3 regions of the Pseudomonas sp. FFPRI_1 genome follow, and region 2 is predicted to be linked to each of the others. Evidence: riboswitches for the same ligand, from Rfam matches in the RefSeq annotation. Region 2 holds a riboswitch; each other region holds the start of a gene.
What was found. Region 2 has a riboswitch for cobalamin ahead of ACZ5BO_RS13325 (TonB-dependent receptor plug domain-containing protein). Riboswitches for the same ligand answer to the same signal wherever they lie in the genome.
Positions count from the first base shown of each region.

Region 1: it holds a riboswitch for cobalamin, as region 2 does, so the genes downstream of both, cobO (cob(I)yrinic acid a,c-diamide adenosyltransferase) here and ACZ5BO_RS13325 (TonB-dependent receptor plug domain-containing protein) in region 2, are expected to answer to the same signal.
Region 3: it holds a riboswitch for cobalamin, as region 2 does, so the genes downstream of both, ACZ5BO_RS21855 (CbtB domain-containing protein) here and ACZ5BO_RS13325 (TonB-dependent receptor plug domain-containing protein) in region 2, are expected to answer to the same signal.

Region 1 is NZ_AP029168.1:5,890,848-5,894,102, forward strand. Features, by position in the region: gene ACZ5BO_RS26140 (cobyrinate a,c-diamide synthase) at 1-1,239, opposite strand, end outside; gene cobO (cob(I)yrinic acid a,c-diamide adenosyltransferase) at 1,250-1,861, opposite strand; cobalamin riboswitch at 1,942-2,174, opposite strand; gene ACZ5BO_RS26150 (hypothetical protein) at 2,345-2,926, shown strand; gene ACZ5BO_RS26155 (PQQ-dependent sugar dehydrogenase) at 2,997-3,255, shown strand, end outside.
Region 2 is NZ_AP029168.1:2,989,693-2,992,947, reverse strand. Features, by position in the region: gene ACZ5BO_RS13330 (arginine N-succinyltransferase) at 1-968, shown strand, start outside; cobalamin riboswitch at 1,204-1,404, shown strand; gene ACZ5BO_RS13325 (TonB-dependent receptor plug domain-containing protein) at 1,503-3,255, shown strand, end outside.
Region 3 is NZ_AP029168.1:4,941,708-4,944,962, reverse strand. Features, by position in the region: gene cobM (precorrin-4 C(11)-methyltransferase) at 1-42, opposite strand, end outside; gene ACZ5BO_RS21865 (cobalamin biosynthesis protein) at 125-538, opposite strand; gene ACZ5BO_RS21860 (CbtA family protein) at 535-1,236, opposite strand; gene ACZ5BO_RS21855 (CbtB domain-containing protein) at 1,248-1,436, opposite strand; cobalamin riboswitch at 1,533-1,758, opposite strand; cobalamin riboswitch at 1,855-2,067, shown strand; gene cobW (cobalamin biosynthesis protein CobW) at 2,166-3,236, shown strand; gene cobN (cobaltochelatase subunit CobN) at 3,240-3,255, shown strand, end outside.

The DNA of each region.
Region 1 (3,255 bases), 2.9 Mb from region 2:
ATAAGAGGCGGTCATCCGCCCGTTGCGGTACACCGCTTCCGCGCCGCGGCCACCGTTGGGGCTCAGGCCCCGGGCTATGGGCTCAAGCTCGGTACTGGTCAGCGAATGGTGATAGGTGTGACCACGCAAGCTACCCTCCGGCAGCTCCACTGCCTGCAGGGCCAGGGCAGCCAGGCGCTTCTGCATCACCGCCTCACCGGGCAGCAAGCCGAGCAACTGCGCACGCTGGCCCTCGACGTCGGTCAGGCCATCCAGCAGGTACAGCATGCCGCCACACTCGGCGAGCAATGGCTTGCCTGCACAATGGTGAGCGCGGATGGCCTCCAGCATCGGAGTGTTCTGCGCCAGCGCCAGATGGTGCAGCTCGGGGTAGCCACCCGGCAGGTACAAACTGTCTGCCTCGGGCAATTGCCGATCGTGGATCGGCGAGAAAAAGCTCAATTGCGCGCCCATGGCCCGCAACAGGTCCAGGCTCGCGCCGTAGGTAAAGGCAAACGCCTCATCCCGCGCCACAGCGATGCGCACGCCTGCAAGCAACGGCTCGCAGGCTGCTGGCAGCGGCGGGGCAAACGCCACCGCCGGCGGCAGCGCCACTTCGCAGCTGCCAGCCAGGGCCTCGGCGGCAGCATCCAGGCGCAGGTCCAGGTCATTCAGCTCACTGGCCTGCACCAGCCCCAGGTGACGACTCGGCAGCTCGATCCCGGTTTCCCGGGACAAGGCGCCGTACCAACGTAAGCCTTCGGTGAGACTGCCCTCAAGCAACTGTGCGTGGCGCAAGGTGCCGACCCGATTGGCCAGCACTCCGGCGAACGGCAAGTCCGGCTGGTAGCGCGCCAATCCCAGGGCCAAGGCGCCAAAGGTCTGGGCCATGGCCGTGCCGTCGATCACCCCCAGCACCGGCACGCCGAAATGCCGGGCCAGGTCGGCGCTGGAGGGGCTGCCGTCGAACAGCCCCATGACGCCTTCGATCAGGATCAGATCGGCCTCGCCTGCAGCCTCCCAGAGCAGGCGCCGGCTTTCCTGCTCGCCAACCATCCACATGTCCAGCTGGTACACCGCAGCGCCGCTGGCGCGCTCCAGGATCATCGGATCGAGAAAGTCCGGGCCGCACTTGAACACCCGCACCTTGCGCCCCTGATTACGGTGCAAGCGAGCCAGGGCTGCGGTCACCGTGGTCTTGCCCTGGCCAGAGGCCGGTGCGGCAATCAATACCGCGGGGCAATGACGAATGTCGGTCATGAATTCACACTCACAGCTCGACACCTTTCTGCGCCTTGATGCCAGCCTGGAAGGCGTGCTTGACCACCCCCATTTCGGTGACCGTATCGGCCAGCTCGATCATTTCCGGCTTGGCGCCGCGCCCGGTTACCACCACGTGCTGCATGGGCGGACGGGCTTGCAGGTCACTGAGCACCTGATCCAGGTCCAGATAGCCGTGCTTGAGGGCGATGTTCAGTTCATCGAGCACCACCAGACCGATGGCCGGGTCGCTCAACAGCTCCCTGGAAACGGCCCAGGCAGCCTCGGCAGCAGCGATATCCCGCTGGCGATCCTGGGTTTCCCAGGTAAAGCCTTCGCCCATCACATGAAACCGCACCTGCTCTGGAAAACGGCGGAAGAACAACTCCTCGCCCGTGCTGTTGCGGCCCTTGATGAACTGCACCACGCCGCACTGCATGCCATGCCCCATGGAACGCGCCAGCATGCCGAAGGCCGAACTGCTCTTGCCTTTGCCATTGCCGGTCAGCACCAGCAGTAGCCCGCATTCATTCGGCGCGTTGGCAATGCGCTCATCGATCACGGCTTTTTTGCGCAACATGCGCGCCAGATGGCGCTCGTCACGATCGGGGGATTCACTCATGGGGCAGCTCTCCGTTGGGGCTGGGGAACGGCGGGCAGGAAAACAAACAGATGGCGTCAGCCTGGCATCGCCCACCGTGATGCCGTTGGATGGATCAGGCCGGTCTCCGGGCTCATGAGGGGCATGGCTGCCGGACTGCGCGCCTTCCCGTGTCATCGACACAGTGGCATCCAACGCAGTCTTGACTCATCTACCGTTGCGGGGGCAGCGCCGGAATCGTCGCCCATTCCATCGCTGGAACAGGCCCTGACCGGCTTCCCTGTTTCACTCTGTCGGCCACCGGCCACAGAGCACCTGAAACAAGTCGCGAAGGTTAGAGGGTTGGGGGTGGAGCGTCAATTAAAGCCGGCTGTCGCTCACCGCACAAAACTGCACTGCATCAACAAAATGACGCCAATCTTGTGCCACACTCAGAGCAGTGATATCAAATAGCCACATTCCCGGACATGAAGTCCAGCCACACAACAATAAGGGGTGAGTTCGATGCAAGGCATGATCATCAGCAATCCAAAACTGGAATTTATGCGCCCGATGCTGGAACGCTGGTTCGATTGCATTGACCGCTACAACGCGATTCGCGGTGATAACGAAACCCCGTACTGGTTCGACGAACAGGCCAACCTGGGACTGCTCTCCGCAGCAGCCTGGATGGCCGAGATGGTCAGCCTGGAACACAGCCCGAGCAAAAAGCAGCAGGAAGAAGGTGCTCGCAATGCCCGCACCGACCTGTACCTGGCCACCAAGGAGGAGCGCGCCTATCTCCAGGTCACCCAACGCTGGCCACGGGTCAACAGCCTGCACCTGACCCAGGCACTGCTGGACATCGCCAGCGACGCGAAAAAGATCAGCTACGCCAGCGACTTGAAGCTCGGCTGCCTGTTCGTGGCCCCACAAAAGGCCCAGCACAGCGCCACTCCCGAAGAACTCCAGGACATGCTGGATGAATTGCAGAAGGAACACTGCTGCGCAGTGGCCTGGTACTTCCCCTACGCCTATCGCAAGCTGCGCAACGACGCCGGCAACTATCACCCCGGGGTCGCTGTACTGTTCAAGGAAGCACGCTGATCGGGCGGAACCATCCACTGGCTATGCTCCTCTATGACTACGACGTCCGTGCACTCATAGGGAAATTCGCATGCTCAACGCTCGCCACGCCTTGCTTATCGCCATTGCCGCCAGCCTCACGGCCTGCGGCGAAACCTCCAGCCTGCAGGTTTCGGACGGCACCGGACCGACCCCCAAACTGCCGGAGCCCAATCCGACGCTGATTCCGACGGTCAACATTGCCCCGGCCGTTGGATGGCCTCAGGGGGCGAAACCCGTGGCCGCGCCCGGCACCCAGGTCAATGCCTTCGCCGAAAACCTTGACCATCCGCGCTGGCTCTATGTGCTGC
Region 2 (3,255 bases):
AGGTGGAGCGGGCCGACGCCGACTACCTGTTCGTGATGGAGGACGACGAGCAGCAGGTGATCGGGGTCTGTGGCCTGAGCGGCGCCATCGGCCTGCGCGAACCCTGCTACAACTACCGGGTCGGCACCACCCATGGCAGTGCCCCGGAGCTGGGCATCGAGAAACAGATCCCGACCCTGTTCCTGTGCAACGAGATGACCGGGCAATCCCAGCTCTGCTCGCTGTACCTGCGGCGCGACCAGCGCCAGGGCTACACCGGCCGCCTGCTGTCCACTGCGCGCTTGCTGTTCGTCGCCGAGTACCCTGGCTTGTTCGGCGACAAACTGGTGGCCGAACTGCGCGGCCAGCTCGATGACCAGGGCCGCTCGCCGTTCTGGGACAGCCTGGGCCGGCACTTCTTCAAGATGGGTTTCCAGCAGGCCAGTCGCCTGTCGAGCCTGGGCAGCAAGTCGTTCATCGCCGAACTGATGCCGCGCCAGCCGCTCTACACCTGCCTGCTCAGCCCCCAGGCCCAGGCCGCCATCGGCCAGGCCCACGCCAGCACCGAGCAGGCCCTGAACATCCTGCGTGACGAAGGTTTCAGCCATCAGGGCTGCATCGACATTTTCGACGGCGGGCCGCTGATCGAAGCCGAAGTGGCCAAGGTCCGCAGCGTGCGGGAAAGCCAGGTCCTGCCCCTGCGGGTAGGCAGCCCGGACGACCAGGCGCCGATCTGGCTGATTCACAACCGGCGCCTGGAAAACTGCCGCATCACCGCCGCCCCCGGGCGCCTGGTCTCCGGCAGCCTGCTGGTGGACCGCCTGACCGCCAAGCGCCTGCAACTGCAACCGGGGGACACGGTGCGGGCGGTTTCGCTGCTGGCCTGCCCTGCGCGCCAAGCGACCCAGGCGCAGCTCCACCTGACGCCAGCCACCAGAGGCTGGACCACCCGCAACGCGGCCCTGGTCCAGGATCCGGCATTGCTCTAGCCCCGGGCTCGAACCACGCTCGCAGACACAGGCTGCGCCCAACAACCCCGGCGCTCTCACGGGCCATGGCGCCGCGTCACCCGGGCAGCCGCTCCGCGAGGCGCGCCGCCGGATTGCCACGGCCGCAATCCGCCAGCCCCAGCCACAGCGGCTTGCAGCCGACCGGCGTTCATCCCCGGCCCCCGGCAACACCTGCATGCAAGTGCAACGTTGACGAAGCTGTGGCGCAATGTTCAGATGCCGCCCAGTTTCAGGTGCCTCATGCCGCCGTGCATGAAGTGAAACGGGAAACCGGTGAGCCCTTTGCGGCAAGTCCGGTGCTGCCCCCGCAACGGTAAGCGAGTGCTGCATTCAACAGGCCACTGTACTTGGGTATGGGAAGGCGAATGCAGCGAGCCTCGTGAGCCCGGAGACCGGCCTGAAGCCTGTGTTTGGCAATCCTGCGGTGGGCGGGCATGGGCCGGTATGGTCTCGTGCGCGTGGCCGATACCTTCTCCTGCATGCTTCCCGAAGTCACCTTCGAGAAGACCAAGAATGACCACAATCGATACGTCCCTTGTGCGCACCTGGCGCACCCCTGGCCACTCCCTGAGTGGCGCCTTGCTCGGCTGCCTGTTCAGCCCCCTGCTCCTGGCCGATGACGGTCCCCTCAGACTTGAACAGCAATTTGTTTCCGCGCCATCGGTGGAGTCCACCACCGTCGCCGAAATGGCGAAATTCGGCAGCAAGGTGCAGATCATCGAGCGCCAGCAGATCGAGCGAGCCGGCCCCAGCAGCGACATCACCCGGGTCCTGCAGATGTACGTGCCGGGCCTGTACGTGGCGCCCAAGAACGGCCCCTTCGACTACGGCACCTACTCGCTGCTGGGCGGACGCAACGACGACACCCTGATCCTGCTGGACGGCGTGCGCCTGAACAACCGCCTGTACGGCGGCCTGTACCTGGACACCCTGCCGGCCAACGCCATCGAGCGCATCGAAGTGCTCAAGGGCGGCCAGAGCCTGCTGTTCGGCACCCAGGCGGTGGCCGGGGTGATCAACATCGTCACCCGCAGCCCGCAAACCCGCGAAGCCTCGGGCGAGGTCAACCTGGGCCTGGACAGCTTCATGGGCAGGAGCGGCGATGCCCGGGTGGAACGGATCGTCAGCAACGGCTTCGGCGACCTGGGCCTCTTGGCCTATGTCAGCCACAACGTCTCCGATGGCTACCAGCCGTTTCGCAACAGCGCCTACAGCGCCAGCACCCGGGACAAGAAACGCGCCTATGAGGTGAGCACCTTCGGCGCCAAGGCGATCCAGGGTTTTGCCGACGACTCGCGCCTGGAACTGTTCTACCAGTACAGCGATGCCAACCTGGATTTCGCGCGGGCGGTGAACAACAAGAAGACCACCAACGACCGTATCCAGCAGATCGCCACCGCGACCTTCGAACAGCGCCTGGACGAACGCTTCAGCTACTTCGTCAAGGGCCATGTCAACGACTGGGACACCCGCTACACGCGGATCAACAGCACCGAGACCGGCGCCACCAAGGTGATCAACCACAACGACTACTGGGGCTTCACCGACTGGGGCCTGCAGGCCGAGGGCAAGGCCGAACTGGACGGCGGCCACGTCCTGGTGTTCGGCAGCGACAACCAGTGGTTCAAGGGCCAGGACGATGTGCTCAAGATCGACGACAAACAGGCCCGGGCCAGCGCCCTGTACACCCAGCTGCGCCCGGTGTTCGAGGCCCTGCCCGACTGGCACCCGAGCCTCGGCGTGCGCCACGAGAAGATCAGCGGCGGCGAGAGCGCCACGGTGGGCATGCTCACGTCGTTGTATGAGCTCAACGCTAACTGGCAACTGCGCGGCCAGTACGGCAGCGCCTTCAAGCTGCCCAACGCCGAGCAACTCTACGCCAACGAGGACGACGAAAAGGGCAACCCCGACCTCAAGCCGGAAAAGAGCGTCAATGCCGAGCTGGGCCTGGACTACAAGGGCAGCCTGCTGGCCGGTGAGTTCAACGCCAGCGTCACCGCCTACCGGCGCAAGATCGATGACTTGATTGCCCTCGATGGGATCCACTTCGTCAACGGCGAGGCACAGGTCAGGGTCCGCGGTATCGAAGCCGACGGACGCTGGCAGTTCAGCCCGCAGTGGAACCTCTCGGCGGACCTGACCCGCAACCTGGTGGAGTCGCGCAACGGCGTGACCTTGAGCAACATCCCCGGTTTCTTCGCCCGTTCGCGCCTGGGCTTCGAGTCGCTGGACCGGATGTGGGGCGTGGGCGGCGCGATCCGCTACA
Region 3 (3,255 bases), 2.0 Mb from region 2:
TTCGGGGTCGCCGGGACCGGCACCGATGAAGTAGACAGTCATGGCTGTTTCCTGTGAAAAAAAGGCGGTAGCGCCGCTTCAGATGAAGATTGCTCATGATCGAGGGCGGGGATTATCGGCGATTCTACCGGCAGGCGGCCAATGCCAGGGTGGCCTGGGCGTATTTCTGGCGGGGCACCCAGAGCCTGGCGGGCTGCTGATGCAGGTGCTCGGCCAGGGCCAGGGCAGCGCTTTCGGCCACGCCGTAGCAGCCGGTACGCTCGAAGGCGATCTGCGAGCGATGGCTCAGGCGCAGGGCGTAGGGGGCGAGTTGACTGCTGCTGAAACAGGTCAGCGGCAGTTCCAGTTGCTCCGCCAGTTGCAGCAGGCCGGGCTCGTTGCGCTTGAGGTCGATGCTGGCCAGGGCCAAGACCTGCGCGGTCTGCAACTGGTGTGCCGCCAGGACCTGGTCGAGCAAGGCGCGCAGCGTGGTCACCGGGCAGCCTTTCTGGCAACCCAGGCCGACCACCAGGGTCGGCGCTGCGCTTGAATCACTCATGCCGAGTACGGGGCCGCACCCTTGCGCCGGAACAGCCAGGCGCTGATCAGCCCCAGGGCCAGCCAGAACGCGGCATTGGTCAGTTGCGAGGCGATCTTGAACTGCGCTTCCAGGGCTTCGGGAGCCAGCATGGAGTGCACTTCCGGCTGTGGCGCGCCGATCACATGAGGGACGGCGATGATGGCCGCACCCAGGATCTTCAGCAGCCAGTTCTGGGCGAACACGATCAGCGCGATGCCCACGGCGGTGGAGGCGGCGGTGCCGACCCACCAGACCTGGCGCTGCACCAGATCGGCGGCCGCGGTGCCCGGCAATTCCGGTGGCAGCCCCAGGGTGGGCGCCAGGCAGAAGGTGGCGTAGCCGGCCAGGCCCCAGAGCAGCCCCTGGGAGGTGCGGTTAGGTGCGCGCAGGGTGTAGAGCCCGGCCAGCATCAGGGCAAAACCCACTGCCACCACCAGGTTGCCGCCGGTGGTGGACAGCACGCGCTGCCAGCCGTCTTCCGGTTCCCAGGCTTCGGCGTCGTGGCTATGCCCGGCCATGGCGCCCTCGGCGTGTTCATGGACTTCGGCCGCGGGGGCCTTTTCATAGGTTTCCGCCTGGAGGATCAACGGGGCGACCCAGAAGCTTTGCAGCAGGGTCAGCAGCAGGGCGGCCAGCAGCCCGGTGAAACCTGCGGTTTGCGCGATACGCTTGATCATCTCGGCAGGCCTCAGTGGCAAGGGAACGCGGCGCTGTGGCGGGTATCGTGGGCAGCGTTGTGCACCGCTTCGATATGGGAGAAACCGGCGAAGTACACCAGGCACGCGCCCAGGATCGAGGCACCGATGGCGGCCACCAGGCGCTGGCTCAGGGTGGAGGTGCTGGTGGTGGTATGGCTGGTGCTGCTGATGATCGACATGGCGCTTCCCTTTGGAGTGTCGGCGGGGAGCGGCGCAGGAAAACCCCGCGTGACGGCCACGCAGGGTTTGCAACAGCGCCCGCCCACCGCGGGTTTGTTATCTGTGTGTTGCGGGCCGGTCTCCGGGCTTGCGAGGGGCAGGGCAGTGTCATGCCGTGCCGGCAAGTGTCGCCTTCCCATGCCTTGGCACAGTGGATTCGACACTTCGCTCGCTTACCGTTGCGGGGGCAGCACCGGACTGGTCACGACTTTGTAGTAAAGCACGTGATTCACCGGTTTCCCGTTTCACCCTGTGAAGGGCACCCGTAACAAGGCGCGTAGCAAATCATGGGCGGGGCAGGGGCGTCAATTGCCATGAACGCAGGCGCAGGTGCCGGCTGGTCGGCGCATTGCCGATTGACCGTCTCCCGCGCTCTGCGTAGCCTTGCGCCTTCGAGGTTCTTCGGCCAGGGGTCGAAGCTAAGAAGGGAACGCGGTCGATGCCGCGGCTGCCCCCGCAACTGTGAAGGGTTTGATTGCTGCAAGGCCACTGCACGAGCGTCGACGACGCCGGCGGGAAGGCGCAGCAAGCGCCGGTGCCAACGACCGGCCAGCCCTCAGCCAGGAGACCTGCCTCGATCCAAGATTCTCACTACAACCGGGCGGGGTGATCCGGTGGCGAAATCTCCGTGCGCCTGGCGCTGCGGCTCTCGTCCCGTTTGCCCACCTGCTTTGCCAAAAGGGCATCCGATGAAAACACTGGCCAAACTCCCTGTCACCATCGTCACCGGCTTCCTTGGCTCGGGCAAGACCACCTTGCTGCGGCACATGCTGGACAACGCCCAGGGCCGGCGCATTGCAGTGATCGTCAACGAATTCGGCGAGCTGGGCATCGACGGCGAGATCCTCAAGCAGTGCTCCATCGGCTGCACCGAGGAAGAGGCCAGCGGCCGGGTCTACGAGCTGGCCAACGGCTGCCTGTGCTGCACCGTGCAGGAAGAGTTCTTCCCGGTGATGCGTGAACTGGTGGCGCGCCGTGGCGACCTGGACCACATCCTCATCGAAACCTCCGGCCTGGCCCTGCCCAAGCCCCTGGTCCAGGCCTTCCAGTGGCCGGAAATCCGCAGCGCCTGCACCGTCGACGCAGTGATCACTGTGGTCGACAGCCCGGCGGTGGCCGCCGGCACCTTCGCCGCCTTCCCCGACCAGGTGGACGCCCAGCGCAAGCTCGACCCCAACCTGGACCACGAATCGCCCCTGCATGAGCTGTTCGCCGACCAGCTGTCCAGCGCCGACCTGGTGATCCTCAACAAGACCGACCTGATCAGCCCCGAAGACCTGGCCAAGGTCCGCCTGGAAGTGGCCGAGGAGCTGCCGCCGGCGGTCAAGGTCATCGAAGCCAGCAGCGGGCGCCTGCCCCTGGACGTGCTGCTGGGCGTGGGAGCCGGCTCCGAGGAACACATCGACAGCCGCCACAGCCACCACGACCATCACCACGACGGCGATGACGATCACGACGACCATGATCACGATGCCTTCGACTCGATCTCCATCGAACTGCCGCAAGCCGATGAAAGCCTGCTGCTGGACGCCCTGACCCAGCTGGTGGTCAAGCACGGCATCCTGCGGGTCAAGGGGTTCGCTGCCATCCCCAACAAGCCGATGCGCCTGTTGATCCAGGGCGTGGGCACCCGTTTCGACAAGCACTTCGACCGCAAGTGGGGCGCCGATGAGGCCCGCACCACGCGCCTGGTGCTGATCGGCCAGGAACTGGACGCCGCCCAGCTGGAAGCCCAGCTGCGCGCTGCCCTCAGCGTCTAAGCCATGCACCTGCTCAGGA